Regions from separate parts of the Aeromonas bivalvium genome, predicted to be linked through region 1. Evidence: predicted binding sites of a transcription regulator. Region 1 holds the regulator's gene; each other region holds the start of a gene.
The links. The regulator LexA, encoded in region 1, represses DNA repair genes until DNA is damaged. The targets are predictions, from matches to a motif close to ANCTGTNTNNNNANACAGNT.

Region 1 (9,570 bases):
AGGCCACCCCTGCCTTTTGCCCCTGCAAAACCGCCTATAATCATGGCATTACCCTTAGAGTGACGCCCATGATCATCAAACTCCTTATCGTATTGCTGCTCGCCATGGTACTGATTTCCCTGTTCAGGGCCCTGTATCAACTCGTCAGGGGCCAGACTCACCTGCCGGCGAGCCACTACCTGGGGCGCAGAGTGATCTTCTCCGTGCTGCTGGTCATACTGCTTTTGCTGGCCATGATGAGCGGCCTGCTGACCCTCAATCCCTCACCTTTCTGATCACTCTCTAAAGGATATAGACGAAAACAAACAGGCAGAGCCAAACCACGTCAACAAAATGCCAGTACCAGGCGCTCGCCAGGAAGGCAAAGTGGTGATGTGCATTGAAGTGCCCCTTCATGACCCTGAGCCACATGATGGCCAGCATCAGGGAACCCAGGAAGACATGCATGCCGTGGAAGCCGGTCAGCATGAAGAAGGTGTTGCCATAGATGCCGGATTTGAGGGTCAGCCCCATCTCGGTATAAGCGTGGTAATACTCAAGTACCTGCAATGACAGGAAGAGGAGACCGAGCAATACTGTGCAGCCAAGCAACAGCTTGACCCGATTGCGATGGCCCCGCTCCAGAGCCTGGTGAGCGAACTGCAGCGTCACCGAAGAGCTGAGCAGCAGCAGGGTATTGACAAGGGGTAACCCTTGCCAGGGCATGGCCTCGGTCTGGGTCCCCCCTGGCGTGGTCACCAGTGGCCAGATGGCCTGGAAGTCGGGCCAGAGCACTTGGTGAGTGCTCAGATGGTGCAGATGTTCCCCCCCCAGCCAGGGGACTGACAGTACACGTGCATAGAAGAGCGCCCCGAAGAAGGCGCCGAAGAACATGACCTCGGAGAAGATGAACCAGCTCATCCCCTGGCGAAAAGATCTGTCCATCTGTGGGCTGTACAGCCCGCTCATCGACTCGTTGATGACATGGCCGAACCAGCCAAACAGCATGCCCGTGATGGTCAGGGCTCCCGCCAGCAGGAGCCAGCCCCCGGGGTTGCCATGGCTGATCAGCATGCCGGCTCCCGATGCCATCAGGAACAGGCCAACCGCCCCCATGATGGGCCAGGGACTCTGCGCTGGCACATAGTATCTCGAATCGTTCGCCATTCTCGCCTCCGATACCGGACTCTCGCTCCCCTTGCCCAGGGTAGGTTCAACCATTTTGGCCACCCTGGCCCACCGCCCTGGTCACGTCATACAAGGTGTAGGAGAGGGTCAGGGTATGCAGCTCTGCCGGCAGCGCCTGATCGACATAGAAGTACAAGGGCAGCTGCGCTTTCTCTCCGATCGCCAGATGTTGCTGCTGGAAGCAGAAACACTCCGTCTTGTGCAGATAGCGGGCGCCGAGCCCCGGCGTGACGGAGGGCACCGCCTGCAACACCCGCGCACTGTCGGCCGAGTTTTCGACATTGAAGTGCGTGCGGCTCAACTCGCCCGGGTGCACCTTGATGCGCTGTACCACGGGGGCAAACCTGCCCTCGAACCCGGGGAAGGGATAAGCCACCAGCTCCAGCGTCACCGTGCGGCTGCTGTCTATCTCGCCCGTAGCGGCCGTGGCGGCCACGGACGCCGTCTTGCCATTGATCCCCGTAATGCGGCACAGGACGTCATACAGGGGTACCAGGGCATAGCCAAAACCGAACATCAGCAGGGTGGCCAGTACCAGTTTGAGGGTGAGCCGGGTGTGCATGTCACTTCACCTCTGGCGGTGTGGTGAAGGTGTGATAGGGGGCTGGCGAGGGAACTTCCCATTCCAGGCCATGGGCCCCATCCCAGGGTTTGGCCGCAGCCGACTTGCCACCTCGAATGCACTTGATGACCAGGTAGAGAAAGATGAGCTGGGACAGACCAAACGCGAACCCGCCCAGGCTGACGATGCTGTTCACATCGGCGAACTGGATGGAATAGTCAGGGATCCGCCGCGGCATGCCCGCCAAGCCGAGAAAATGCATAGGGAAGAACAAGACGTTGACCGAGATGACGGAGCACCAGAAGTGCCACTGGCCCAATCGTTCGTCATACATATGACCTGTCCACTTCGGCAGCCAGTAGTAGGCCGCCGCCATGATGGAGAAGACGGCTCCCGTCACCAGAACATAATGAAAGTGGGCCACCACGAAGTAGGTGTCGTGATACTGAAAATCCGCCGGTGTGATGGCCAGCATGAGGCCGGAGAAGCCTCCCATGGTGAACAACACGATGAAGGCGATGGCAAACAGCATGGGCAGCTCGAAACTGAGGGAGCCTCGCCACATGGTGGCTACCCAGTTGAAAACCTTCACGCCGGTAGGCACCGAGATCAGCATGGTGCAATACATGACAAACAGCTCGGCAAACACCGGCATCCCAGTGGTGAACATGTGGTGGGCCCATACCAGGAAACTCAAGCCGGCGATCGAGGCGGTGGCGTAGACCATGGAGCTGTAACCGAACAGCGGCTTGCGAGAGAAGGTGGGGACTATGGCCGAGATGATGCCAAAGCTCGGCAGGATCATGATGTAGACCTCGGGGTGGCCAAAGAACCAGAAAATATGCTGGAACATGACAGGATCCCCACCCCCCGCGGCATCAAAGAAGCTGGTACCAAAATACTTGTCGGTCAGCACCATGGTCACCACCCCCGCCAGTACCGGCATGACGGCGATCAGCAGGAAGGCGGTCACCAGCCAGGTCCAGACAAACAGGGGCAATTTCATCCAGGTCATGCCTGGCGCCCTCAGGTTGCAGATGGTGACGATGACGTTGATGGCCCCCATGATGGAGCTGATCCCCATGATATGGATGGAGAAGACAAACAGCGCCGTGCTGTCCGGGGAATAGTGGGTGGAGAGAGGGGCGTAGAAGGTCCAGCCGAAATTGGGGCCGCCCCCTTCGGTGAACAAAGTGCTAAGCAGGATCAGGAAGGCGAACGGCAAGATCCAGAAACTCCAGTTGTTCATGCGCGGCAATGCCATGTCTGGCGCCCCTATCATCATGGGGATCATCCAGTTCGCCAGTCCGGTAAAGGCGGGCATGACGGCGCCAAACACCATGATCAGGCCATGCACCGTGGTCATCTGGTTGAAGAAGCCGGGGTCGACCAACTGCAGGCCGGGCTGGAACAGCTCGGCACGGATCACCATGGCCATGGCGCCGCCGGTCAGAAACATGATGAAGCTGAACCAGAGATAGAGGGTGCCGATGTCCTTGTGATTGGTGGTCAGCAACCAGCGCAACAAGCCCCTGGGCTGATGGCCATGCTCTGCCTGATGATCGAGATCCGTGACGACACTCATCTTGCTCTCTCCTACATGGATTTGCCCTTGAGGAAGGCATCGACATCCTTGGCCTGCATCTCATCACCCTTGTCATTGCCCCAGGCGTTGCGTTCATAGGTGATGACCGCCGCCAGCTCCTGCAGGCTGAGTTGCTTGGCGAAGGCCTGCATGGCCGTGCCCGCCTTGCCGTTGAGCACAATATCCAGGTGTCCCGCCTTGGGACCCAGCGCGATCTGGCTGCCCTTGAGAGCGGGGAACGCGCCCGGCACCCCTTCCCCGCTGGCCATGTGACAGGCGGCGCAGTGGCCAAGATAGACCTTCTCGCCGAGCGCCATCAGCTCATCCCGGCCCATGGTCATCGAGAGCAGCTTCTGCTCTTGCTCCTTGGCCGCCAGCTGCTCGTCCCGCGTCTTGCTCAGCCACTGGTTGAACTCGGCCTCCGGCTTGGCAATCACCACTATGGGCATGAAGCCGTGTCCCTTGCCGCACAGCTCGGCACACTGACCCCGATAGAGGCCTGGGTGATCGATACGAGTCCAGGCCTCGTTGATGAACCCAGGGTTGGCATCCTTCTTCACCGCAAAGGCCGGCACCCACCAGGAGTGGATCACATCCTGGGAGGTGATGAGAAAGCGCACCTTCTTGCCGGTGGGCAGCACCAGAGGGCGATCCACCTCGAGCAGATAGTTCTCCCCCTTGCGGCGCTTGTTGTCTATCTGTGCCTGAGGGGTGGCCATCAGGCTGTAATACTCGACACCGTCGTCGAAATAGCGGTAATGCCACTTCCATTGGGAGCCGGTGATCTGCACCGTCAGGTCGGCATCGCTGGTATCTTCCATGGCGATCAGGGTGCGGGTGGCGGGTACGGCCATGCCGATGAGGATGAGGAAAGGGATCAGGGTCCAGAGGATCTCGACCCGGGTACTCTCGTGGAAGTGGGCAGCCTGCGCCCCCTTGTCCTGCCGATGATGCCAGATGGCCCAGAACATGACCCCAAACACCAGCAAGCCTATCAGGGCACAGATGATGAGTATGGTCATGTGCAGGTCGTACACGTTGCGGCTGACGGCGCTGACCCCCTCCGTCATGTTGAAGCGCATGCTGCTGCCGAGCGATGGGCCGCTCCAGGCACACAGAAAGATTGAGAGAGTAATCAGGACTCTTTTCACTCTGCCCCCCATTTTTAGCGCTGCCCTGCCGGGCGTCTCTTCCCCGAGATTGGTCTTGCGTGCCAATCAACAGGCTAAGTAAAGCAGCAAATGAGAATGTGTGAAAAAAGTGTTAAGAAATAAATTGAAAAAACAGCAGGGAATAAAAAGGCCCCGCGAGGGGCCTCAATCACATCCAGTCGGCGTTGCGGATCACGCCGACAGCCAGCCCTTCTATGGTGAGATGCTGGCTCGCCAGGTCGACGGCGATAGGCTGCAGCTCTTCATTTTCCGGCAACAGCCAGACCTGGCTGCCCTTGCGCTGGAAACGCTTGACGGTGACATCCTCATCGAGGCGTGCCACCACCACCTGACCGTTGCGCACCTCCTGGGTCTTGTGCACCGCCAGCAGGTCCCCGTCCATGATGCCGATGTTCTTCATGCTCATGCCCTGCACCCGCAGCAGAAAATCAGCCCGCGGATGGAACAGGGCGGGATCCACCTGATAGTGGCTCTCGATGTGCTCCTGGGCCAGGATGGGCTCGCCGGCCGCCACCTTGCCGATGAGGGGCAGCCCCTGTTCTTCGTTGGCCGCATCCTCTACCTCGTCGAGCAGCAGGCGGATGCCCCGCGAGGTGCCCGGCAGGATCTCGATCGCCCCCTTCTTGGCCAGCGCCTTCAAGTGCTCTTCGGCCGCATTCGCGGATTTGAACCCAAGCTTCTGAGCGATCTCGGCACGGGTCGGCGGCATGCCGGTCTCGCTCATGTTGACCTTGATGAGATCAAGCACCTGAGCCTGGCGGGGAGTGAGGGGTTTCATAAGATTGGCACCTGTCTTTTTATACAGCACACTGGCAGTATATACAGTGTGCTGACCAAGGCAAGGCTCGACTGACAATTGTCGCAGCCGAAGCCAAAATAACCCTGTTCAGGCCCTCATCAACGGACTCATCGTACCTCTCGGCGACAAGCCCTGCGTGATTTGCTATGCTCACGCCGCATTTTTTTGGAGAGCAGACGCACATGTCCCTCGGGCAGAGTATTTCCAGAGCCATACTGCAGTGGCCGGTCAGCGGCTTGGTCAATCACAAGAGCCTGCCGGAAAACCCCATCACGGAACTCAAGCTGGATCCGGCCAGACCCATCGTCTATGCCCTGAAGACCAGCTCGATCACCGACCTGATGACCCTGCAGCAGTGCTGCGAGGATCTCGGCCTGCCGGGCCCCTTCACCCCGCTTGAGCTGGGGGGTAGGGTCGTGCCACGCTACGTCTGCCTCGATCGGCCGCCCCCCCTGTTCGGATCCCGCAGCAAGCCACTCCCCTTCCTGCAGGAGTTCCAGCAACTGCTGGATTTGCACAAACTGGATGCCGAGCTGGATGTGCAGATGGTCCCCGTCACCCTGTTCTGGGGCCGCGCCCCGGGCCGGGAAGGGGAGGAAGCTTCCGGCTGGAACATCATCAGCAGCCTGGCTCCGAACCGGCTCAAGAAGGCGCTGATTGTGATCCTCAAAGGGCGCGAAAACCTGGTGCGCTTCTCCCCGCCGCTCTCTCTGCGTCACATGGCGGACAAGCACGGCACGGATCAGGCCATCGCCCACAAGCTGGCGCGGGTGGCCCGCATTCACTTCAGCCGCCAGCAACTGGCGGCCACCGGGCCCAAGCTGCCAAACCGTAACCTGCTGTTCAAGCAACTGCTGGATTCAAATGTGATCCAGCAGGCCATAGAGGAAGAGGCCGGGCGCGAGGGCATCAGCCTGGAGAAGGCCCAGAAGCGCGCCCATGACTACATGGACGAGATCGCCTCCGACTTCTCCTACCGGCTGATCCGCCTCGGTGAGAGCTTCCTCGGCTGGCTGTGGAACAAGCTCTATCGCGGCCTCTCGGTCAACGGTGCCGAGCAGGTGCGCCAGCTCGCCCAGGAAGGGCACGAGATAGTCTATGTCCCCTGCCATCGCAGCCACATGGACTATCTGCTGCTCTCCTACGTCATCTATCACCAGGGCATGGTGCCGCCCCATATCGCGGCGGGCATCAACCTCAACTTCTGGCCGGCCGGTCCCCTGTTCCGGCGCGGCGGCGCCTTCTTCATCCGCCGCACCTTCAAGGGCAATCCACTCTACAGCACGGTATTTCGTGAATACCTCAACCTGCTGTTTGCCAAGGGCTACTCGGTAGAATTCTTCACCGAAGGAGGCCGCTCACGCACCGGCCGCCTGCTCCCCCCCAAGACCGGCATGCTGGCGATGACCCTGCAGGCCATGATGCGCGGGCTGGAGAGGCCGGTGACCCTGGTGCCCGTCTATCTGGGCTACGAGCACGTGATGGAGGTCAACACCTACCACAACGAACTCAAGGGCAGTCGCAAGGAGAAGGAGAGTTTCCTGCAGGTGCTCGGCATCCTGCGCAAGCTGCGCAACTATGGCCGTGGCTTCGTCAACTTCGGCGAGCCATTGACCCTCAACGGCTATCTCAATGAGCATGTGCCACAGTGGAAGGCCCATATCGGTCAGGAGGAACGCCCCGAGTGGATGGCCCCCACCGTCAACCAGCTGGCCGAGCTGCTGATGACCCGGATCAACGATGCCGCCGCCGTCAACGGCCTGACCCTGAGTGCCCTGGCGCTGCTGGCCGCCGAGCGCCATGCCCTGACCCGGGACGAGCTGCAGGCACAGATCAACACCTATCTGGATCTGCTCAAGCAGGTGCCCTACAGCGAGCAGAGCACACTGCCCCAGGACAATGCCAAGGATCTGCTGGATCAGGCGATGGAGCTCAACAAGTTCGAGGTGAGCGAGGACAAGCTGGGCCAGATCATCAGTCTCGACCGCTATCAGGCGATCCTGCTGACCTATTACCGCAACAACATACTGCACCTGTTCGCCCTGCCCTCCCTGGTGGCGGCCCTGATCGAGCGGTGCGAGGGGATCTCCCGCGGCGAGATTGTCGCTCGCTGTGTCGACATCTATCCGCTGCTCAAGACAGAGCTGTTCCTGCGTTACCAAGAGGATGAGCTGCCGGATCTGGTCGACGCCCTGCTGGCCGAGCTGCAACGCCAGCAACTGGTCGAGGCTCGCGATGGCGGCTACTGGGTCAATCCAGGCAACCAGATGCGCCTGCTGCTGCTGGCCGAGAGCATCCAGGAGACACTGCAACGCTACGCCATCGTACTGACCCGCATGCTGGCCCAGCCCCACATAGAGGCGGAGCAGCTGGAGGCAGACGGCCTGATGATGGCGGAGCGCCTCGGTACCCTGCACGGCATCAACGCTCCCGAGTTCTTCGATCCCAAGCTGTTCAGCACCCTGATCCATACCCTGCGCAGCGAAGGCTATCTGGATCCGGGCTGCAAGCCGGATCTCGGCCGCTTCCAGGCCCTGGCCGACAATATAGTGCCGCTGCTCAGCAACAAGATCCGCCGCACCATACAGGCGGGCAACCGGCAGGCAGGCTGATCACGCCACCCGATGAAACAGGGCCCCAGCACCGGGCCCTGTCGTTATTGTGGCTCCCATCCTCCGCCAGGAAGACTCCAGCCTGCATCTTGCGATTCATCCGCGCACCCTCCTCGTCGGGATACGCCAGAAACGACCAGGGCCGCATCCTGCGGCCCTGGCATTGAGATGGCACAACCGGCCGGTTACCAGTAGTGCAGAACCAGCCCGGCGAACACCAGGGCGCCCACATAGTTGTTGTTCAGGAAGGCCTGGAAGCAAGCCTCCCGCTGCCGCTCCCGGATGAGACGCTGCTGGTAAACGAACAGGACGGCGGCACCGAGCAGCCCCCAGTAATAACTGGCTCCCAGCGCCATCAGCTGACCTATCCCCAACAGGATCAGCAGGGTCGCCAGCTGCAGCAGGCCGATGATCAGCTTGTCGAAACGGCCAAACAGGATGGCACTCGACTTGATGCCGAGCGTGAGATCATCATCCCTGTCCACCATGGCGTACTGGGTGTCATAGGCGATGGTCCACAGCACATTGGCCAGGAAGATGAGCCAGGCCGCCGGAGGCAAGGCATTGGCCGCCGCCGCATAGGCCATGGGGATCGACCAGGAGAAGGCCAGCCCCAGCACCAACTGGGGAATGGGGATGAAGCGCTTCATGAAGGGGTAGCAGACCGCCAGCACCAGGGCCGCGAACGACAGGGCTATGGTCAACGCATTCTGGGTCAGCACCAGGGCAAAGGAGAGCAGTGCCAGCACGGCAAACAGCACCAGCGCCTCTCTCGGACTCACCTTGCCCATGGGCAGGGGCCGCCCCGCGGTGCGCTTCACGTGACCATCGAAATGGCGATCCGCGTAGTCGTTGATGACACACCCTGCCGAGCGCATGGAGAAGACCCCGACCACGAACACCAGCAGGGTGCCGAGCGCCGGCACGCCCCCGGCCGCCAGCCAGAGCGCCCACAGGGTGGGCCAGAGCAGCAGCAGGGTGCCGATCGGCTTGTCTATCCGTGCCAGCTGGGCATAGGCCAGCCCACGCTCCTTGGTCAATACAGTCACAGCAACTCCTTGTTTTAAACTGGAATATCAAGAGAAACGGCGATAGGCACGCCAGGATCCCACTGAGGTGGTTCCCGGCTCAATCCAGCCACGACGGTGAGGGGAGATCGGTCAGCACTAGGCCGGGCAAGAGCACCTCGTGCACCAGCAGAGGCCAGCCATTGAGATAGAGGCGCGAGCGCCGCCCCCAGAGCGGCAGGAGCTGCCCCTGTGCATCCGTCAGCGTGAAGCGGGCCAGTTGCAGGCCATCCCGCTGGGCAGGGGCCGCACCGAAGATGCGTTCTCCCAGGGGTTGTTCCCCCAGCTGACCCAGATCGGCCCCCGTCAGCGCCGCCTCGGCAAACAGGGTCCATCCCAGTACCGCGGGCCCGTTATCGCCATGTAGCACCACTTCTCGCCGCAAGCCGGCATCGACCCCCAGCAGGCCCTGTTCGTCGGCAGCCAGCCCTTGCAGGTGGTGACCAAGCAGCTCGAGAGAAAAGTGACGGTTGTGGCGGCGCAGGCGCGCCGTCATGGATCCTGCGTCAAGCAGCCAGGGCGCGAGTCGCGCCGGCGGCTCGGCCAGCGCAGGCAGCAGCCAGTCACTGGTCCGCGTGAGGGGAACAGTCAGCTCGGATTTCACCG
Region 2 (9,570 bases), on a different contig from region 1:
TACCTCTGGGTAGAAGCCGGCGCCTTGCCGGCTTGCAAAAGGGGGTGATCCATGGCGCTTGCGTCGTGACATCGCCCTAAGGTCCTGGACCTGGTAACGACAGTGTAACGCGGTCTGCCTTAAAAAAAGTTGAAACAGGTCTATTTTTGTTGAACCAAAGGCCGCGAGTATAAAATTTATTTTGATGCTTATCCATTTTGTTAATCGTTTGGCAAACGTTTCGCGAAAAAATACCCGGCGAGGCCGGGTATTGGAGGAGAAATAGGATTCGTATGGCCTGTGCGCATCACGCCAGCCCTGGGCCGCTCCCCTTGCGTCTCCCTGGCAAGGGCTGGCTCTGGGGAGTCAACACTCGGTGATGTTCACCGCCAGACCCCCTCGGGCCGTCTCCTTGTACTTGGTCTTCATGTCGTTGCCGGTCTCCCACATGGTCTTGATCACCTTGTCCAGGGAGACCTTGTGCTCGCCGGTACCCCGCAGGGCGAGGCGGGCGGCGTTGATCGCCTTGACCGCCCCCATGGCGTTGCGCTCGATGCAAGGCACTTGCACCAGGCCGCCGACCGGATCGCAGGTGAGCCCCAGGTTGTGCTCCATGCCGATCTCGGCGGCATTCTCGACGATGGCGGGGCTGGCGCCGAGCAGCTCGGCCAGGGCCCCCGCCGCCATGGAGCAGGCCACGCCCACCTCGCCCTGGCAGCCCACCTCGGCCCCGGAGAGGGAGGCATTCTTCTTGTAGAGGATACCGATGGCGGCGGCGGTGAGGAAGTAGCGCACCAGCAGCTCGTCATCCACGGTGCGCACGAAGCGATCATAGTAGTGCAGCACGGCGGGGATGATGCCGGCGGCGCCGTTGGTCGGTGCCGTGACCACCCGGCCCCCGGCGGCATTCTCCTCGTTGACGGCCAGGGCGAACAGGTCGACCCACTCCATCACCATCAGGGGATCCTTGTTGAAGTTGGTCTCGCAGCTGAGCTGACGGAACAGGGCGGGGGCCCGTCTGCGCACCTTGAGCCCGCCGGGCAGCACCCCTTCGCTCTGGCAGCCCCGGGTCACACAGCCCTGCATGGCGTGCCAGATCTTGCGCAGCCCCGCCACTATCTCCTGCTCGCTGCGAAACACCTTCTCGTTGGCCAGCATCAAGCCGGACACCGAGAGACCGCTCTCCTGGCAGTGGGCCAGCAGCTGGGCGCCGCTCTCGAACGGGTAGGGGATGGGGTGCGCCGCCTCGAAGGCTGCCGCCTCTTCCCGGGCGCTGGCGAAGTGGCTCTCCTCTATGATGAAGCCGCCGCCGATGGAGTAGTAGGTCTGGGCCAGCAGCAGCTCGCTCCCCTCATAGGCGCGCAGGGTCATGCCGTTGGAGTGGGCGGGCAGGGTCTTGCGGCGGTTGAAGATGATGGCGCCACTGCGGGGGAAGGCGCTCGATTGCTCGCCGGCCAGGGTGAGGGTCTGGCTGCGCTCCACGTCGGCGAGGAAGGCGGGGATCCCTTCGATATCGACGGTATCGGGCTCGAATCCCGCCAGCCCCAGGATGATCGCCTTGCCGGTGCCGTGCCCCTTGCCGGTCTGGCCGAGGGAGCCGTAGCACTCGGTCTCGACCCTGTGGGTGCGTGCCAGCAGATCCTGCGCCTTGAGCTGGGTCACGAAGGCGTGAGCCGCCCGCATGGGGCCGACCGTGTGGGAGGATGAGGGGCCTATTCCGATGGAAAACAGGTCGAAGACGCTGATCATGACATCACTCCGCTTATGGGTTTTGTCTAAACATTGTAAATTTTTTGTAGTCGTTGGGAAGGGGGGGAGGTGAGGGATGTGATGGCGCCATGAAAAAGGGCTGCCGAAGCAGCCCTTTGCGGGTTGGTATCCGGTCCGGCTTAGCCGAACAGCTGATACAGGATGGCGGAGATGGCAACCAGGCCCATGGTGGTCACGAAGACGTTGCTGATCTGGCCCTGATACTTGGCCATGGCGGGCACGCGCTTGATGGCGTACATCGGCATGATGAAGAGTATGGTGGCGATGATGGGGCCACCCAGGGATTCGATCATGCCCAGAATGGAGGGGTTGACCACGGCGACGACCCAGAGGGTAAGGATGAAGAAGCCGATGATGATCATCTCGATCAGCTTGTGGTTCGGCTCCTTGTTGGCGCTGCGAATCTGCTGGACGATCAGGCCCTTGAGACCTTCACGGGCACCCAGATAGTGACCGAAGAAGGAGGATACGATGGCCACGAAGGCGACCAGGGGGCCGAAGTAGGAGATGAGCGGGCTCTCGTGCTGGTTGGCCAGATAGGAGAGTACGGCGATGTTCTGGGCCTTGGCTTCCGCCAGCTGGGCCGGGGTCAGGCTCATGACGCAGGAGAAGACGAAGAACATCACGAAGCCCAGCAGTAGCATGGCGGTGCGCTTCAGGATGGCATCGGACTTGGCCACGGCCTGGTCGCCATGGTCACGGCGCTGGGCCAGGGCGAAGCTGGAGATGGCCGGGCTGTGGTTGAAGGAGAACACCAACACAGGGATGGTCAGCCACAGGGTAGTGGCAAAGTCCTTGCCGGAGGGAACCTGGGCCAGGGCGGCACCGGTCCAGTCCGGGATCAGGTAGAGGGAGATGCCCGCCAGGACGGCGATCAGGGGGTAGACCAGGAACTGGGTCACCTTGAGCATCAGCTTCTCACCGGCCAGCATCACGGACATCATGCCCATGATCAGCACGATGGAGAGGATCCAGCGCGGGGGGGCGGTCATCTGCAACTGGTTGACGATGAAGCTCTCGACCGTGTTGGTGATGCCGACACCGTAGATGAGGACGATGGGGTAGATGGCAAAGAAGTAGAGCAGGGTGATGAGCTTGCCGGCGCCGACGCCGAAGTGCTCTTCCACCACCTCGGTGATGTCCGCGTTCGGCTGCTTGGAAGACAGCACGAAGCGGGCCAGGCCGCGGTGGGCCAGATAGGTCATGGGGCCGACCAGCAGCGCCATGCAGACCAGCGGCCAGAAGCCACCCATGCCGGCATTGATGGGCAGGAACAGGATCCCTGCGCCGACGGCGGTACCAAACAGGCTGATGACCCAGGTAGTATCCTGTTTGCCCCAACCACGGGATTGAACGGAGCTTGTTCCTTGCTCCTTGGTGACCGCAGCGTCCTGTGCGTGAGTGACGGTATTTGACATGTGTCTGACCCCAGATGTGTGGTTTTTATAAATCCGGCGCAAGGATACTGTCTTTGCGGGTGAATTTGTTGATCAAATTCACTTTTTTACCGTCAAAACCCGCACTTTTTTATGGAAACGTGATCAAAAGAATAAAATTTCAATTTTTGTTTATCATTTCCAGTGTTATTTGAATGTTAAATCCCGATTTTCACCCGCAAAAATGTAACGCCACTGTTAAATGGCGATCTGGGCGGCCAGTTGCCGGATCATGCTGGCGGTCGCGCCCCAGATGTATCTGTGTTGCCAGGGGATCCAGTACAGGGTATCGCGGCGCCCCTGACGCTGCAGGGTCATGCTGATGTAGCGGGCAGGATCCAGCAGGTGATGAAGGGGCACCTCGAAGGCGGCGCTGACCTCATTCTCGTTGAGCCCGAGCCGGTAGTGCGGATCCAGCAGGCCGAGCACGGGCAGCACCTCGAATTGCGATACGGTCGGCAGCCTGGGCAGATGGCCGAGCAGGCGGATCTGGCTGGCGGGCACCCCTATCTCCTCCTCGGTTTCCCGCAGCGCCGTCCGGTAGAGGCTCTCATCCTCCGGATCCTGGCGCCCCCCGGGGAAGCTTATCTCCCCGGCGTGGTGGCGCAGGTGGCGGCTGCGCTCGGTCAGCAGCAGGTGCAGGCCGTCGGCGCGCGCCACCAGGGGCATCAGCACGGCGGCAGGATGAAGGCCGGGGCGGCTCGGGCGCACCAGGGCGGGGCTTGGCAGTTGCAGCAGGAAGCGGGTCAACAGGTCGCCATGGGTCATGGGTGCTCGTTCTCCAGCAGTGGCAGGATCCGCGCCAGCTTGTCGAAGGTCTCCTGATACTCTTCTTCTACCCGGGAGTCGGCGATGATGCCGCCACCGGCCCAGCAGTAGAGCTGCCCCCTGGCCGCCAGCAGGGTCCGGATGCAGATGCTGGTGTCCATGCGCCCATGCTGGCTCAGGTAACCAATGCTGCCGCAATAGCCGTTGCGTCTGTGGGGTTCGAGCTCCTCGATGATCGCCATCGCCCGGATCTTGGGTGCCCCTGTGATGGAGCCCCCCGGGAAGCAGGCCCGCAGCAGATCCACCCCCTGCCAGGGGGCATCCAGCTCGCCATGGATGGTGGAGACCAGGTGATGGACGGCGGGAAAGGATTCGACCGCAAACAACTGGGGGACGCTGACCGTGCCAGGCCGGCTCACCCGGCCTATGTCGTTGCGCAGCAGATCCACGATCATCAGATTCTCCGATCTGTCCTTGTCGGCGCTCGCCAACTCGCGGGCTCTGGCCTCGTCCTGGCGGGGATCGGCGGCGCGGGGGCGGGTGCCCTTGATGGGCTTGGTCTCGATATGGCGCCCGTCCAGCAACAGGAAGCGCTCGGGGGAGAGGCTCAGCACGGCGCTGCCAGGCAGGCGCAGGAAGGCGGAGAAAGGGGCACCATTGGCGGCGCGCAGCCGCAGATAGGCGGCCCACTCGTCCCCCTGGTAGGGGGCCTGGAAGCGCTGGGTCAGGTTGATCTGGTAGCAGTCTCCCGCCGCCAGATAGGCCTGGATACGGGCAAACTTGTCGGCATACTGTTCGCGGCTCATGTTGCTCTGCCAGGGGCCGAGCAGGCGAAACGCCCTGGGCGCCACTTCCCCCTGGGCCTGCCACCAGGCGAGGCGGCGAGCCAGCCCGGGGGCATGGCCCCAGTGCACCAGCTGCCAACCCCCTTGCTCCTTGTCATGGATGAGGGCCCAGTCATAGAGGCCGACCGCCATGTCGGGGATGGCCACATCCGCCTGGGCCTGTACCGGCAGACGCTCGAAGCGGCGCCCCAGATCGTAGCCAAACAGCCCGAGCGCCCCGCCGATGAAGGGCAGGTCGTGGTCGCAGGCCTGCGTTTCGCCGAGCAGGCGGCGCTGGGTCTCGGCCAGCAGGGTGAGGGGATCCCCGCTCAGGTGCTGTTCCTCGCCTGCCTGGCAGAGCCGGGTCAGCTCCCCTTCGGTGGCGAGGGTCGCCAGGGGATCGGCCGTGATGATGTCGAAGCGATTGTCCTGGCCAAGGGGTCCCATGGATTCGAGCAGCATGGCCCAGGGCAGGTGTTGCAGCCGGGCAAACAGGGTCGCCGCGCTGCCGGTGTCCGGGAGAGGATGAATGTGCAGAGATGGTTTCATTTTTTGTTACACAGGCAACAGTTTGCGCGCTGGTCCCTAGCCGGTATGGGGTGGCAAGGGTATCATAGTGGCCGCGAATGTTAGAAAAAACACGCCGCGCCCTGACGTTGGAAGGGACTTGCATGCCCCTCTCTTTCCCTCTCTGGCGTGGCCAACATGGAAGCCCTTGCTTTGCCGACGTTCGCAAAGACAAGGACCAGTGAGGATGATATGAGCATCATAAGAAAACAGGATTTTATCGATTCCGTCGAAGGCGCCCTGCAGTACATCTCCTACTACCACCCCCTCGATTTCGTCCAGGCCGCCAAGGCCGCCTATGACCGCGAGATCAACCCGGCCGCCAAGGATGCCCTGGCCCAGATCCTGATCAACTCCCGCATGTCTGCCGAAGGCCATCGCCCTCTGTGCCAGGATACCGGCATCGTCACCTGCTTCGTCAAGATCGGCATGCAGGTGCAGTGGGACTCGGATCTCACAGTGCAGCAGATGGTGGACGAAGGGGTGCGTCGTGCCTACACCAACCCGGACAACCCGCTGCGAGCCAGCGTGCTCGCCGATCCGGCCGGCAGCCGCAAGAACACCAGGGACAATACCCCGGCCGTGGTGCACATCGACATGGTCCCCGGCAACAAGGTGGAGGTGAGCATCGCGGCCAAGGGGGGCGGATCCGAGAATAAATCCAAGATGGCGATGCTCAACCCCTCCGATGACATAGTCGAGTGGGTCTTGAAGACGGTGCCCACCATGGGCGCTGGCTGGTGCCCGCCCGGCATGCTGGGCATCGGCATCGGCGGCACCGCAGAGAAGGCGGCCGTGCTGGCCAAGGAAGCCCTGATGGAGCACATCGACATTCAGGAGCTGATCGCCCGCGGACCCGAGACCACAGAAGAGAAGCTGCGAGTCGCGCTCTATGACCAGGTCAACAAGCTGGGGATAGGTGCCCAGGGTCTGGGCGGCCTCACCACTGTGCTGGACGTGAAGGTCAAATCGGCGCCGACCCATGCCGCCTCCAAGCCCGTGGTGATGATCCCCAACTGCGCGGCCACCCGCCACGTCCACTTCGAGCTCGATGGCTCAGGCCCGGCGGAGCTGACTCCGCCGAGGCTGGAAGACTGGCCGGAGATCACCCGCGAGTCCGGTGGCAATGTGCGCCGGGTCAATGTCGACGGCATCACCAAGGCCGAGCTCGCCAGCTGGAAGAGTGGCGATACCGTGCTGCTTTCGGGCAAGATCCTCACCGGTCGCGACGCCGCCCACAAGCGCATCGCCGACATGCTGAAAAATGGCGAGGGCCTGCCGGAAGGGGTCGATTTCACCAACCGCTTCATCTATTACGTCGGCCCGGTCGATGCGGTGCGCGATGAGGTGGTCGGCCCGGCCGGTCCCACCACCTCCACCCGGATGGACAAGTTCACCGACATGATGCTGGGGGACACCGGCCTCATCGGCATGATAGGCAAGTCAGAGCGCGGCCCGAAAACCGTCGAGAGCATCCGCCAGCACCAGGCCGTCTATCTGATGGCCGTGGGGGGCGCCGCCTATCTGGTGGCCAAGGCGATCAAGAAGTCGCGGGTGGTGGCCTTTGCCGATCTGGGGATGGAAGCCATCTACGAGTTCGAGGTGGAAGACATGCCAGTGACAGTGGCGGTCGACTCCCAGGGCAACAATATCCACGAGACGGGCCCGGCCATCTGGTCCGCCAAGATTGCCGAGCTCGATGGCAAGCTCTCCTCCTGAGCCAGCAGGCGGGGGCGCTTGCCCCCTGTTATCACAAGCGGCGGCCCTCGGGCCGCCGCTCTGTTTTGGCGTATCTCTTCATTTGAGTCATTTGAGCTGAACAGCCGTCTTGCCGAGCTCTTGCCAGATCAGTGCCTTGCGCGAGCGGGGCAGGGGGATCAAGCTGGCAAACCGCTGAAACCGCTCAGGCTTTTCAGGGTACGCAAGCCTTTCAAGCTCTCCAGCTGCTCAATCCTTTCCAATGTCTCGACATCCTCACGCCCTCGTGGGTGAGCGGCGGCTCGGATTCAATGATTGAGGTAGACGTCCTGGTTGCCATAGTTCACGGCTGGCCCCTGGCTCGTCTCGCGCTGGAAGTAGTGGGTCAGCATCTCCTTGCCCTGGGTCAGCCGCAACAGGCGTTCGGTATCCAGGCTGATGGACTCGGGCAACCAGGTGACGACGGCGGCGCAGTGGCTGCGGTCGAGTGCCAGCTCCAGGGTGCGCTGCCAGTTCTTGATCTTGTGGCCATGGACCACCAGCACGTGGGCCGGATCTATGCCATGGGCCCGCAGCTGGGCGGCGACCGGCAGGCCGGGGGGCGCAATCAGCAGGATCCAGCCTCGCTTGGCTTGGCTTATCTCTCCCAGGGCGCCGAGCAGCTGGGCCCCATCGCCTATTGTCATGGCGGATGCGCCTGGACGGCGTGTCAGATGACGAGTCGGCCAGGGTTGGGTCAACCCGGCGGTCAGGGAGGCAAGGGGGCGGCTCATTGGCTGGTTCATCTGCTGTTTCCTGTATGAATGACCATGCTGTATAGGCATACAGTAGTTCTATCCAGTGCATTCGACAAGTCGTTTTTGCTCAAAAATGTGACGCAGCTAACCAAGATAAACGCCATCTCATTGATACCTAGCTGGTTTCTTCATCATGGCTTCGAACGCTTGTCGCCCGATAAATGGACAAAACCCGGCAGGGAGGCCATGGTTATACAGGGTTTAACAGGAGGAGCCATGTCATGGATGCCACGACTTTGCAGCGATTGGACGCCAACATCTTGCTGGGAATCGTCAACGAGAAGCTGAGGCTGGAGTGTGACAATCTCGATGAACTGCTCGCCTACTACGACATGAGCGAGGATCAGCTGGCGACCCGCCTTGAACAGATCGGTTATCAGTACGATGGGGTGAGCAATCAGTTTAAATCCAGGCAGCTATGAGTCTGTTTTAACGCTGGATGATGAAAAGCAGCCGCTCGATGGGCGGCTGTTTTGTTGCGTTGTGAATGACTGGTATTTGAAAACGATTTCAATTTTTTGGTTTATTTTCAGATATTTTCAAGCCAGGCCTTCAGCAGGTTCAATGTGAAACCACATTCCCGTGTAACAAGGAGGGGAAATAACGATTGTAGACTTAAAGTGACTGATTTTTATGGGTTTTGCTCTCTGATGACAGGAAAGGGTTTTCATTGTTAAACTGTCACTTTCATACCTTAAACTGTGACGTGAGTTAACTTTTACGTTTGCAGCATTAGTTAATATTCCCCCGCCGGAATACCAATCTCAGATAACTAAAAAAATCGGCCCCTGGCGGGTAATCAAAATATTTAAGTAACGAAGGAAACAGCGTTATGGCTAGCAAGAAGAAGACAGAGCTGGATCTGCAACTGAACAAGGACCAACTCAAGGCGAGCATAGTGCGTCATCTGCGCTCCACCCTGGGTACCAGCGAGCAGAAGGCCTCGCCCCAGGCCTGGTGGAAGGCCACGGCCGCCGCCGTCAACGAACAGGTATACGAGCGCCTGACCCGTACCCAGCAGACCCACTTCAGCGAGGATACCCGGGCTATCCACTATTTCTCTGCCGAGTTTCTGATGGGGCGGCTGACCTCCAACAACCTGCACAACCTCTCCCTCTATACCCTGTGCGAAGAGGCGTTGGCCGAGCTTGGCATCGAGCTGACCGACCTGTGCGAGCAGGAGCCGGACATGGCCCTCGGCAACGGTGGTCTGGGTCGCCTGGCGGCCTGCTTCATCGACTCCCTGGCGACCCTGAACTACCCGGCGGTGGGGTATGGCCTGCACTATGAGCACGGTCTGTTTCGCCAGGAGATCCAGGATGGCCGCCAGATAGAGCGTCCGGACTCCTGGCGTGAATATGGCAATCCCTGGGAGATCTGCCGTCCCGAGTCCGTGCAGGAGATCCCCCTGTATGGCTATGTGGAGACCCGTTTCTGCGAGAGCGGCGCCCTCAAGAAGGTGTGGCATGCCGGTCGCAAGATCAAAGGGGTGCCCTGGGATATCCCCGTGGTGGGCTTTGGCGGTCACACCGTCAACATACTGCGGCTGTGGGAGTCCCGCGCCTCCGAATTCTTCGACTGGGACGTGTTCAACGCCGGGGGCTATGTCGACTCCCAGGCCGAGAAGGCCCAGGCCGAGACCATCTCCAAGGTGCTCTACCCCAATGACGAGACGGATGCAGGCAAAGAGCTGCGCCTGATCCAGCAGTACTTCTTCTGCGCCTGCTCCAT
Region 3 (9,570 bases), on a different contig from region 1:
ACCGATCTCTTCATCGGCCGCAACGACTAGGCAACCCCGGCTCATCCCCTGGCAACCCCTTGTCAGATGAAAAAGCCAGATAAGAAAGTCAGACAAACAAAAAGCGCGCCAATCGGCGCGCTTTTTTATGTCGGCAAGGGGCGGGATTAACGACCCAGCTTGCTCTTGAGCAGGGCGACCATGTCGCTGATGGCCACTTCCTGCTTCTCGCCGGTGCGGCGGCACTTGTATTCGACCACGCCGTTGTCCATGCCGCGCTCGCCGATGACGATGCCGTGGGGCACCCCCAGCAGCTCCATGTCGGCGAACATCACGCCTGGACGCTCTTTACGGTCGTCGAACAGCACGTCCACACCGGCGGCTTTGAGCTCGGCGTAGAACTGCTCGGCCAGCTCGGCGACGCGCACGGACTTGTGCATGTTCATGGGGACGATGGCCACTTCGAACGGGGCGATGGCGTCCGGCCAGATGATGCCGTACTGGTCGTTGTTCTGCTCGATGGCGGCCGCCACCAGGCGGGAGACGCCGATGCCGTAGCAACCCATCTCCATGGTGACGGACTTGCCGCCTTCGTTGAGCACGTTCGCCTTCATGGCTTCGGAGTACTTGGTACCCAGCTGGAAGATGTGGCCCACTTCGATGCCGCGCTTGAGCAGCAGCTTGCCCTGGCCGCACGGGCTCGGGTCGCCTTCCACCACGTTGCGCAGGTCGGCAACCTCATAGGTGGCGATGTCGCGATCCCAGTTGGCACCGGTCAGGTGGAAGCCGGTCTCGTTGGCACCGCAGACGAAGTCCGCCAGATGGGCGGCGCTGCGATCGACGATGATGCGACCGGCAAAGCCGACCGGGCCGATGGAGCCGGCATCGCAACCGGCGGCAGCCTTGATCTGCTCGTCATTGGCGAAGGTGAGCGGGTTGGCAACGCCAGCCAGCTTCTCGGCCTTGATTTCGTTCAGCTCGTGGTCGCCACGCAGCACCAGGGCGATGACGGCCTGCTTGCCGTGCTCGTCCGCTTCGGCCAGTACCAGCAGGGTCTTGGCGATGGCGTTCGGTGCCACGCTCAGGAAGGCGGCCACTTCATCGATGGTGTGGACGGCCGGGGTGGCAACCTTGGTCAGGGCTGCGGTGGCAGCGGCGCGCTCACCGGCCGGTGCCAGCGCCTCGGCCATCTCGATGTTGGCGGCGTAATCGGATGTATCGGAGAAGGCGATGAGATCCTCACCGCTCTCGGCCAGCACCTGGAATTCGTGGGAGCCGGTACCGCCGATGGAGCCGGTATCGGCCTGCACCGGGCGGAAGTTCAGGCCCATGCGGGTGAAGGCGGCGCAGTAGGCGGCGTGCATCTTCTCGTAGGTCTCGATCAGGGAGGCCTTGTCGATGTGGAAGGAGTAGGCATCCTTCATCAGGAACTCGCGGCCGCGCATCACGCCGAAACGGGGACGCACCTCGTCGCGGAACTTGGTCTGGATCTGGTACAGATTCAGCGGCAGCTGCTTGTAGCTGTTCACCTCGTAACGGACCAGGGCGGTGATCACCTCTTCGTGGGTCGGGCCCAGCACGAAGGGACGGTTGTGGCGGTCGGTCAGGCGGCACAGCTCGGGGCCGTAATCATCCCAGCGGCCGGATTCCTGCCACAGCTCGGCCGGTTGCACCACCGGCATGGAGACTTCGATGGCGCCCGCCTTGTTCATCTCTTCGCGAACTATGTTCTCGATCTTCTTCAGTACCCGCAGGCCGGACGGCAGCCAGGCATACATGCCGGAGGCCAGTTTACGGATCATGCCGGCGCGCAGCATCAGCTGATGGCTGACAACCTCGGCGTCGGACGGGGTTTCCTTGAGGGTAGAAAGCAGATATTGGCTGGTGCGCATCGCGATGAACCTTAACGTGAGACGGGCCGCTGGGCCCTGGATATATGCAAGGGCGGAATTTTAACAGGGCGGGCCCCGGGGCCCAAGGGCTAAATTTTGTGGTCAGGCAAGCGTCGGGGTCGGAGCGCTGCGAATGTTCGGCGGCGGGGGTCGCTGGAGGGGAAAGGGCGGCGGTGAGCCACCCTTTCCTGGTGCTGAGGGGATCAGCCGAGATAGTCGATCATGATCTTCGACACCTTGCCATCCAGACCATTATGGTAATGGCTGGTGACGACCACGTTGCCGCCATCCAGGTTGGCGCTGCTGTTGAAACTGCTGACGATGACGGAGTCGGTGATGGGTCCCTTGACCAGGATCTGGGCCCAGTCATCGTCGGTGCTGGCCGACGGGCTGTCGTAGACCTTGATGAGCGTGATGCCGGGGATACCCTCCAGCTTCAGGGAGCGAGCCTCATCGTTGCTGAAGCCATAGTCCCCGCTCTTGCAGCTGATGTTGTAGCTAGTCCCGCCACTGAGGGTATTGCCGACCTGATCCTGCGTTGCGCCATTGCCTTCCCAAAAGGTGATTTGTCCATTAGCCATCTTGTTCTCCTTGCGCTGTGACACGTATGACAAAGGTGGAATAAAACCAATAAGCCTCATTTAGATCTCCCTGGCGAGTTCAGACTAGTCGGCATGGGGAATAGATCAAGCTCCAAATGGATTTCATTTTTGGGCCATTTGAATGCAAATGAATGAAGACGCAGGTCCGGGGGAAGGTTGGACTTGCCATGGCGGGCCGCTGGCAATCCTGGATGGCTGCGCCGGTGGGGCGCAGGCGGATGCTGGATACTTATCCAGTTATTCTTTATGCTAGGAGCCACTTTATTGCTAGTCGTGTTGGTTGAGGAGATAAGCCGTGATCGGTCGCTTGAGAGGCATTGTGATTGAGAAGAATCCCCCCGAGGTATTGCTCGAGGTGGGAGGCGTGGGCTATGAGGTACAGATGCCCATGAGCTGCTTCTATGACCTGCCCGAACTCGGCAAGGAGGCGACTATCCAGACCCACTTCGTGGTGCGCGAGGATGCCCAGTTGCTCTATGGCTTCAACCACAAGCAGGAGCGGGCGCTGTTTCGCGAGCTGATCAAGACCAACGGCGTCGGCCCCAAGCTGGCGCTGGCCATCCTCTCCGGCATGACCGCCAGCCAGTTCGTGATGAGTGTCGAGCGTGAGGAGATAAGCTCCCTGATCAAGCTGCCCGGGGTGGGCAAGAAGACCGCCGAGCGGCTGGTGGTGGAGATGAAAGACAGGCTCAAGGGCTGGGTCAGTCACGATCTCTTCTCGCCGGCAGCCATCAGCCTGCCCGCGCAGGAGAGCAGCCTGCGGGCCCCGGATGCCAGCGAAGAGGCAGCCAGCGCCCTGGTCGCCCTCGGCTACAAGCCCCAGCAGGCGAGCCAGATCGTCGGCAAGGTCGCCAAGGAGGGCATGTCGGTGGAAGCCATCATCCGCGAGTCCCTGCGTAGCCTGGTGTGAGGTAAGTGATGATAGAAGCTGACCGCCTCATCTCGGCCTCGGCCGCCCGTGAAGATGAGGTCATCGACAGGGCGATCCGCCCCAGAAAGCTGGCCGATTACACCGGGCAGGACCATGTCTGTGCCCAGATGGAGATCTTCATCGAGGCGGCCCGCCAGCGCGGCGAGGCACTGGATCACCTGCTGATCTTCGGGCCACCGGGCCTGGGCAAGACCACGCTTGCAAATATCGTGGCCAACGAGATGAGCGTGAACATCAAGACCACCTCGGGCCCAGTGCTGGAGAAGGCCGGCGATCTCGCCGCCCTGCTCACCAACCTCGAGCCGAACGATGTTCTCTTCATCGACGAGATCCACCGTCTCAGCCCCGTGGTGGAGGAGGTGCTCTACCCGGCCATGGAGGATTACCAGCTCGACATCATGATAGGGGAGGGCCCTGCCGCCCGCTCCATCAAGCTCGATCTCCCTCCCTTCACCCTGATCGGGGCCACCACCCGTGCCGGCTCCCTCACCAGCCCGTTGCGCGACCGTTTCGGTATAGTCCAGCGCCTCGAGTTCTACAACGTCAAGGATCTCACCGACATAGTGGCGCGCAGCGCCCGCTGCCTGGGGCTGGAGATGAGCGACGATGGTGCCCTGGAGGTGGCGCGCCGCTCCCGCGGAACACCGCGCATTGCCAACCGCTTGTTGAGACGGGTGCGGGATTTTGCCCAGGTGAAATCCGATGGCCGCATTGATGGACCCATTGCGGCCCGTGCCATGGACATGCTGGACGTGGACAATGAGGGGTTCGACTTCATGGACCGCAAGCTATTGTTGGCTGTGATTGACAAGTTCATGGGGGGGCCCGTCGGACTCGACAACCTGGCCGCCGCCATCGGCGAGGAGAAGGACACCATCGAAGACGTGCTGGAGCCCTATCTGATCCAGCAGGGCTATCTGCAACGTACTCCAAGAGGCAGGATGGCGACCGCCCGAGCCTATGCCCACTTCGGCCTGCAGCGACCGGAACAGGCCTGAAACGGCAGACTCGATACAGAACCGCCCCCTGGGGCGGTTTTTTCATGGTCGACAAAAAAAAGCCCACACGCAGGCGCGGTGGGCATAAAAGACAATTCAGGGTGGATGTTCACAGACAAGAAGCGCGTCTGGGCACAGGCCGGATAAACAGTAAAACGGTGAGTCGTCGCGAGACTCAGAGTCGGTTCATTTGATAGAGCTGAACGAACGAAAGCTTGTAGTAGCGAATGGCCTTGGTCACAAACTTTTTCATCTTGATGTCTCTCTGCTCTGTACAATATGGTCATTAAACACGCATCGGTAACCCTGGTAGATCGGCCTGAGCCCAAGGGATTGCCCTCACTGCGGGGCGCATTGTAGGAGCTGCCACCTGGGGGGACAAACAAGAAAAATTGCACCATTCGGATTAGTTTTTTTAATTAAAAACCCAGGCTTGGCATTTAGCATGAACATGCGTTTTCATCGGTTTTTCAGTGAATTTCAAGCAAGGTGCTCTTTCGGGGATAAATCAAGCCAGGTATCGCTGACATTATATTTTTCAGATGAGAGGTGTTTCTCAGTGCCAATTCAAAAAATTGATTTAAATCAATAAATTAAAATCTTTCTCAAAGTGTGATTTCGCTCTCGAAATTGACGGCTTTCTAATGAAAAAATACCTTTGAAACGCATGTATCGACCCCGGTTTTACATTGATTTCAATCAAATAAAGATGATATAAAACGGCGGTCATCATGGGCGAGAACAATTATGACTTGCTTGTTTTGTAGTTGTTAAACATTAGCTTTTTTTGTTCTCAGTTATTGCCTTGTTGTTAATTTTTGGTCGTGACCGAACGACGCGATTGTTAAGTGACGCTGTGCGCTGTGGGTTCGGAAGCTCCAACGGAAGCCTTGTTCTCAATACACCTAAAATAGCCGTGCCAATAATCGGTGAGGAAACATCATGATTGCTGAGCATGTGGTAGACCTATCGCGGTTCCAATTCGCTGCGACGGCCCTTTATCACTTCCTGTTTGTGCCCCTGACGCTCGGAATGGCCTTCATTCTGGCGATCATGGAGTCTGTCTATGTGATGACCAACAACCCTGTCTACCGGGACATGACCAAGTTCTGGGGCAAGCTGTTTGGTATCAACTTTGCCCTCGGGGTGACCACCGGGCTGACCATGGAGTTTCAGTTCGGTACCAACTGGGCCTACTACTCCCACTACGTCGGCGACATCTTCGGGGCCCCGCTGGCCATCGAAGGGCTGATGGCCTTCTTCCTCGAATCCACCTTCGTCGGCATGTTCTTCTTCGGTTGGGATCGCCTCTCCAAGCGTCAGCACCTGGCGGCGACCTGGTTGATGGCGCTCGGGACCAACCTCTCCGCCCTCTGGATCCTGGTCGCCAACGGCTGGATGCAGAACCCGGTCGGCGCCGAGTTCAACTTCGAATCCATGCGCATGGAGATGGTGAGCTTCGCCGATCTGGTGTTCAACCCGGTTGCCCAGGTCAAGTTCGTCCACACAGTGGCGGCGGGCTATACCACGGGCGCCATGTTCGTGCTGGGCATCTCCTCCTACTACCTGCTGAAGAATCGTGATGTGGCCTTCGCCCGTCGCTCCTTCGCCATCGCGGCCGCGTTCGGCATGGCTTCCATCCTCTCCGTGCTGGTGCTGGGTGACGAGTCCGGCTACGAGACCGGGGAAGTGCAGAAGGTGAAACTGGCGGCCATCGAGGCGGAGTGGGATACCCATCCGGCCCCGGCATCCTTCACCCTGTTCGGCATTCCGAACCAGGAGGAGATGCGCACCGACTATGCCATCAAGATCCCTTATGCCCTCGGTATCATCGCCACCCGCTCCCTCGACGAGCAGGTCACCGGCATCAAGGATCTCAAGAGCGAGCATGAACTGCGGGTGCGCAACGGCATGACCGCCTACGAACTGCTGACCAAGTTGCAATCCGGCGACAAGTCCGACGAGACCCGCGCCCGTTTCGACGAGGTGAAACAGGATCTGGGCTATGGTCTGCTGCTCAAGCGTTACACCCCGAACGTGACCGACGCCACCGACGAGCAGGTCAAGGCCGCCGTGGATGACTCCATCCCGCAGGTACTGCCGCTGTTCTTCGCCTTCCGCATCATGGTCGCCTGCGGCATCCTGATGCTGGTGCTGATCGGTCTGGCCTTCTATGACAGCACCCGCCACCGCATCGGTGAGCGCAAGTGGCTGCTCAAGGCGTTGCTGTGGGGCATACCGCTGCCCTGGATCGCCATCGAGGCAGGCTGGTTTGTCGCCGAGTATGGCCGTCAGCCCTGGACCATAGCGGAAGTGCTGCCGACCTACGTCTCCGCATCCAACATCCCTGCGTCCGAGATCTGGTTCTCTCTGATCGGGATCTTCCTGTTCTACACGGTGCTGCTGATCATCGAGATGTACCTGATGTTCAAGTATGCGCGTCTGGGCCCAAGCAGCCTGAAGACGGGCAAGTACCACTTCGAACAGAGCAAGGCATAAGGAGAGTAACCCATGTTTGATTACGAAATGTTGCGTCTGGTCTGGTGGGTACTGGTCGGCGTGCTGCTGATCGGCTTCGCCATCACCGACGGTTTCGATATGGGGGTGGGCGCTCTGCTCCCCTTCGTCGGCAAGAAGGATGTGGAGCGTCGGGTGATGCTCAACACCATGGGCCCGCACTGGGAAGGCAACCAGGTGTGGCTGGTGACGGCGGGCGGAGCCCTGTTCGCCGCCTGGCCCATGGTCTATGCGGCGGCCTTCTCCGGCTTCTACATCGCCATGATCCTGACCCTGATGGCGCTCTTCTTCCGCCCGGTCGGCTTCAAGTACCGCTCCCTGCAGGAAGACGCCAAGTGGCGCTCCAACTGGGACTGGGCTCTGTTTGCCGGTAGCGCCATTCCCCCCGTCATCTTCGGGGTGGCCTTCGGCAACCTGCTGCAGGGCGTACCGTTTGACTTCAACCAGTTCCTGATGATGACCTATCACGGCAACTTCTTCGGCCTGCTCAACCCGTTCGGCCTGCTGGCCGGTCTGGTGAGCCTGTTCATGATAGTGACCCAGGGCGCCACCTGGCTGATGATGAAGACCGAAGGGGAAGTGCTGGCCCGCTCCCGCACCGCCGCCATGATCTTCTCCCTGCTGACCCTGGTGCTGTTCGCCCTGGCCGGTGTCTGGGTGAGCGGCATGGATGGCTATGTGATCGTGGGCTCCGTCGCCACCGACGCCGTCACCAACCCCCTTCACAAGGAAGTGGTGGTGCAGTCAGGTGCCTGGATGCAGAACTACGACCTCTATCCCTGGATGATCGCCGCTCCCGTGCTGGGTCTGGTGATGTGCCTGCTGACCGCGGTGGCGGCCAAGCTGGACAAGGGGTGGGTTGCGTTCCTGTTCTCCTCCCTGGCCATCGCCGGCATCATACTGACGGCGGGTTTCTCCATGTTCCCGTTCGTGATGCCTTCGAGCCTGGCGCCGTCCCAGAGCCTGACCATGTGGGATTCCACCGCATCGTTCAACACCCTCAAGGTGATGACGGTCGTCGCCGTCGTCTTCGTGCCGACCGTGCTGGCTTATACCATCTGGACCTACATCAAAATGTTCGGCCGGGTGAGTAACCAGCACATCGAAGACAACCAACAATCGCTCTACTAAGAAGGTGCCCTGATATGTGGTATTTCACCTGGATCCTGGGTCTGCTGCTGGCTTGTGCGTTTGGCATCATCAATGCGCTCTGGCTGGAGCACACCGAGAACCTGGATCGCCAGATAGATGAAGACAAGTGACAGGCTCGCCCGGCTGGCCGCTCCCCTGGAGCGCCAGCCGTGGCAGGGGCTGATGTTGCTGGCGGCGGCCCTGCTGGCCGTCGCCATCTTGCAGGCGCCCAATCTGGTCGCAGCCAACACCAGCGAGCACGGCCACTGGGTCGCGCCCTGGCTGATGTGGGCGGTCAGTTGCGGCGTGATGCACGGCCTGGGATTCCATCCCCGCAGCCTGATTGGCAGACTCTTGTTCTGCCCCTGGCTGGCCTGGCCAAGCCTGCTCTATGGGCTCTGGCTGACACACACTTACTTCCTGCCATAAAAACGGGGGGAGACAGGATTTCCCTGTCTCCCCCTGCTTCTTTCCTATGCACCCCTGCGCTATGATAGCCCCCCATCAGACTGTCGAATGGATCACAGATTGTTATGGGGGAAGTTACTGAGTTTCCGGTACGGGTCTACTACGAAGACACAGACGCCGGGGGCATCGTCTACAACGCCAATTATCTCAAGTTTATGGAGCGGGCCCGCACCGAGTTTTTGCGCGCCGGCGGCATAGAGCAGGACCTGCTGCTCGATCTTGGCATCGCCTTCGTGGTGAGCCGGACCGAGATCGATTTTCGTTCGGCGGCCCGCTTCAACGAATTACTGACCGTAATGACGCAAGTGACCGAAGTGAAACGCGCCTCCATGCGCTTCTCGCAGCGGATACTGGCGGCTGATGGGCGGCTGATCACCCAGGCCATGGTACAGATAGCCTGTGTCAGCCACCCGATGATGAAACCTGTTGCAATACCTGAAAATGTGAAGGGAGTGCTGTTAAGTGCACGCTGAAATTTCGTTTATTGGTCTGTTCTGGCAAGCCAGCCTGTTGGTCAAACTGGTCATGTTGACCCTGATGGGCATGTCCGTCGTCTCCTGGGCGCTGATCATCCAGCGCGCCAAGGTGATCAAGGCGGCCAACCTGGCATCCGAGCAATTCGAGGACAGATTCTGGTCCGGTGTGGATCTCAATCGTCTCTATCAGGAGTCCTCCGCCCGCCGCGATGACATCGAAGGCATGGAAGACATCTTCTACTCCGGCTTCAAGGAGTACGCCCGCCTGCTCAAGGCCGGTGCCCGTGGCCAGGATGCGGTGATGGACGGTACATACCGTGCCATGCGGGTCTCTCTTTCCCGTGCGGTAGACGATCTGGAATCCAACCTGCCGGTGTTGGCGACCGTGGGCTCCATCAGCCCCTATATCGGTCTGTTCGGCACCGTCTGGGGCATCATGAACGCCTTTATCGCTCTGGGTCAGGTGCAGCAGGCGACCCTGCAGATGGTGGCACCCGGCATCGCCGAGGCGCTGATCGCCACCGCCATGGGGCTGTTTGCCGCCATCCCGGCGGTTATCTTCTACAACCGTTTCTC

Region 2: the regulator LexA is predicted to act here: its motif matches at 7,853-7,872, upstream of ACEUCR_RS02235 (DUF4250 domain-containing protein).
Region 3: the regulator LexA is predicted to act here: its motif matches at 2,693-2,712, upstream of ruvA (Holliday junction branch migration protein RuvA).

Annotation. Positions count from the first base shown of each region.
Region 1 is NZ_JBGXBV010000013.1:37,644-47,213, reverse strand. It holds gene ACEUCR_RS19455 (DUF2909 family protein) at 69-275, shown strand; gene ACEUCR_RS19450 (cytochrome c oxidase subunit 3) at 283-1,200, opposite strand; gene ACEUCR_RS19445 (cytochrome c oxidase assembly protein) at 1,193-1,729, opposite strand; gene ctaD (cytochrome c oxidase subunit I) at 1,731-3,314, opposite strand; gene coxB (cytochrome c oxidase subunit II) at 3,326-4,465, opposite strand; gene lexA (transcriptional repressor LexA) at 4,635-5,264, opposite strand; gene plsB (glycerol-3-phosphate 1-O-acyltransferase PlsB) at 5,468-7,897, shown strand; gene ubiA (4-hydroxybenzoate octaprenyltransferase) at 8,083-8,946, opposite strand; gene ACEUCR_RS19415 (chorismate--pyruvate lyase family protein) at 9,026-9,568, opposite strand.
Region 2 is NZ_JBGXBV010000001.1:506,229-515,798, reverse strand. It holds gene ACEUCR_RS02265 (L-serine ammonia-lyase) at 346-1,728, opposite strand; gene ACEUCR_RS02260 (serine/threonine transporter) at 1,869-3,167, opposite strand; gene ACEUCR_RS02255 (CoA pyrophosphatase) at 3,384-3,953, opposite strand; gene pabB (aminodeoxychorismate synthase component I) at 3,950-5,326, opposite strand; gene ACEUCR_RS02245 (fumarate hydratase) at 5,537-7,063, shown strand; gene ACEUCR_RS02240 (cell division inhibitor) at 7,351-7,827, opposite strand; gene ACEUCR_RS02235 (DUF4250 domain-containing protein) at 8,061-8,261, shown strand; gene ACEUCR_RS02230 (glycogen/starch/alpha-glucan phosphorylase) at 8,672-9,570, shown strand, end outside.
Region 3 is NZ_JBGXBV010000005.1:4,909-14,478, reverse strand. It holds gene ACEUCR_RS12655 (SDR family oxidoreductase) at 1-30, shown strand, start outside; gene ACEUCR_RS12650 (proline--tRNA ligase) at 147-1,871, opposite strand; gene ACEUCR_RS12645 (hypothetical protein) at 2,075-2,452, opposite strand; gene ruvA (Holliday junction branch migration protein RuvA) at 2,769-3,383, shown strand; gene ruvB (Holliday junction branch migration DNA helicase RuvB) at 3,392-4,402, shown strand; gene ACEUCR_RS12630 (cytochrome ubiquinol oxidase subunit I) at 5,345-6,901, shown strand; gene cydB (cytochrome d ubiquinol oxidase subunit II) at 6,914-8,050, shown strand; gene cydX (cytochrome bd-I oxidase subunit CydX) at 8,065-8,181, shown strand; gene ACEUCR_RS12615 (cyd operon YbgE family protein) at 8,234-8,479, shown strand; gene ybgC (tol-pal system-associated acyl-CoA thioesterase) at 8,584-8,991, shown strand; gene tolQ (protein TolQ) at 8,981-9,570, shown strand, end outside.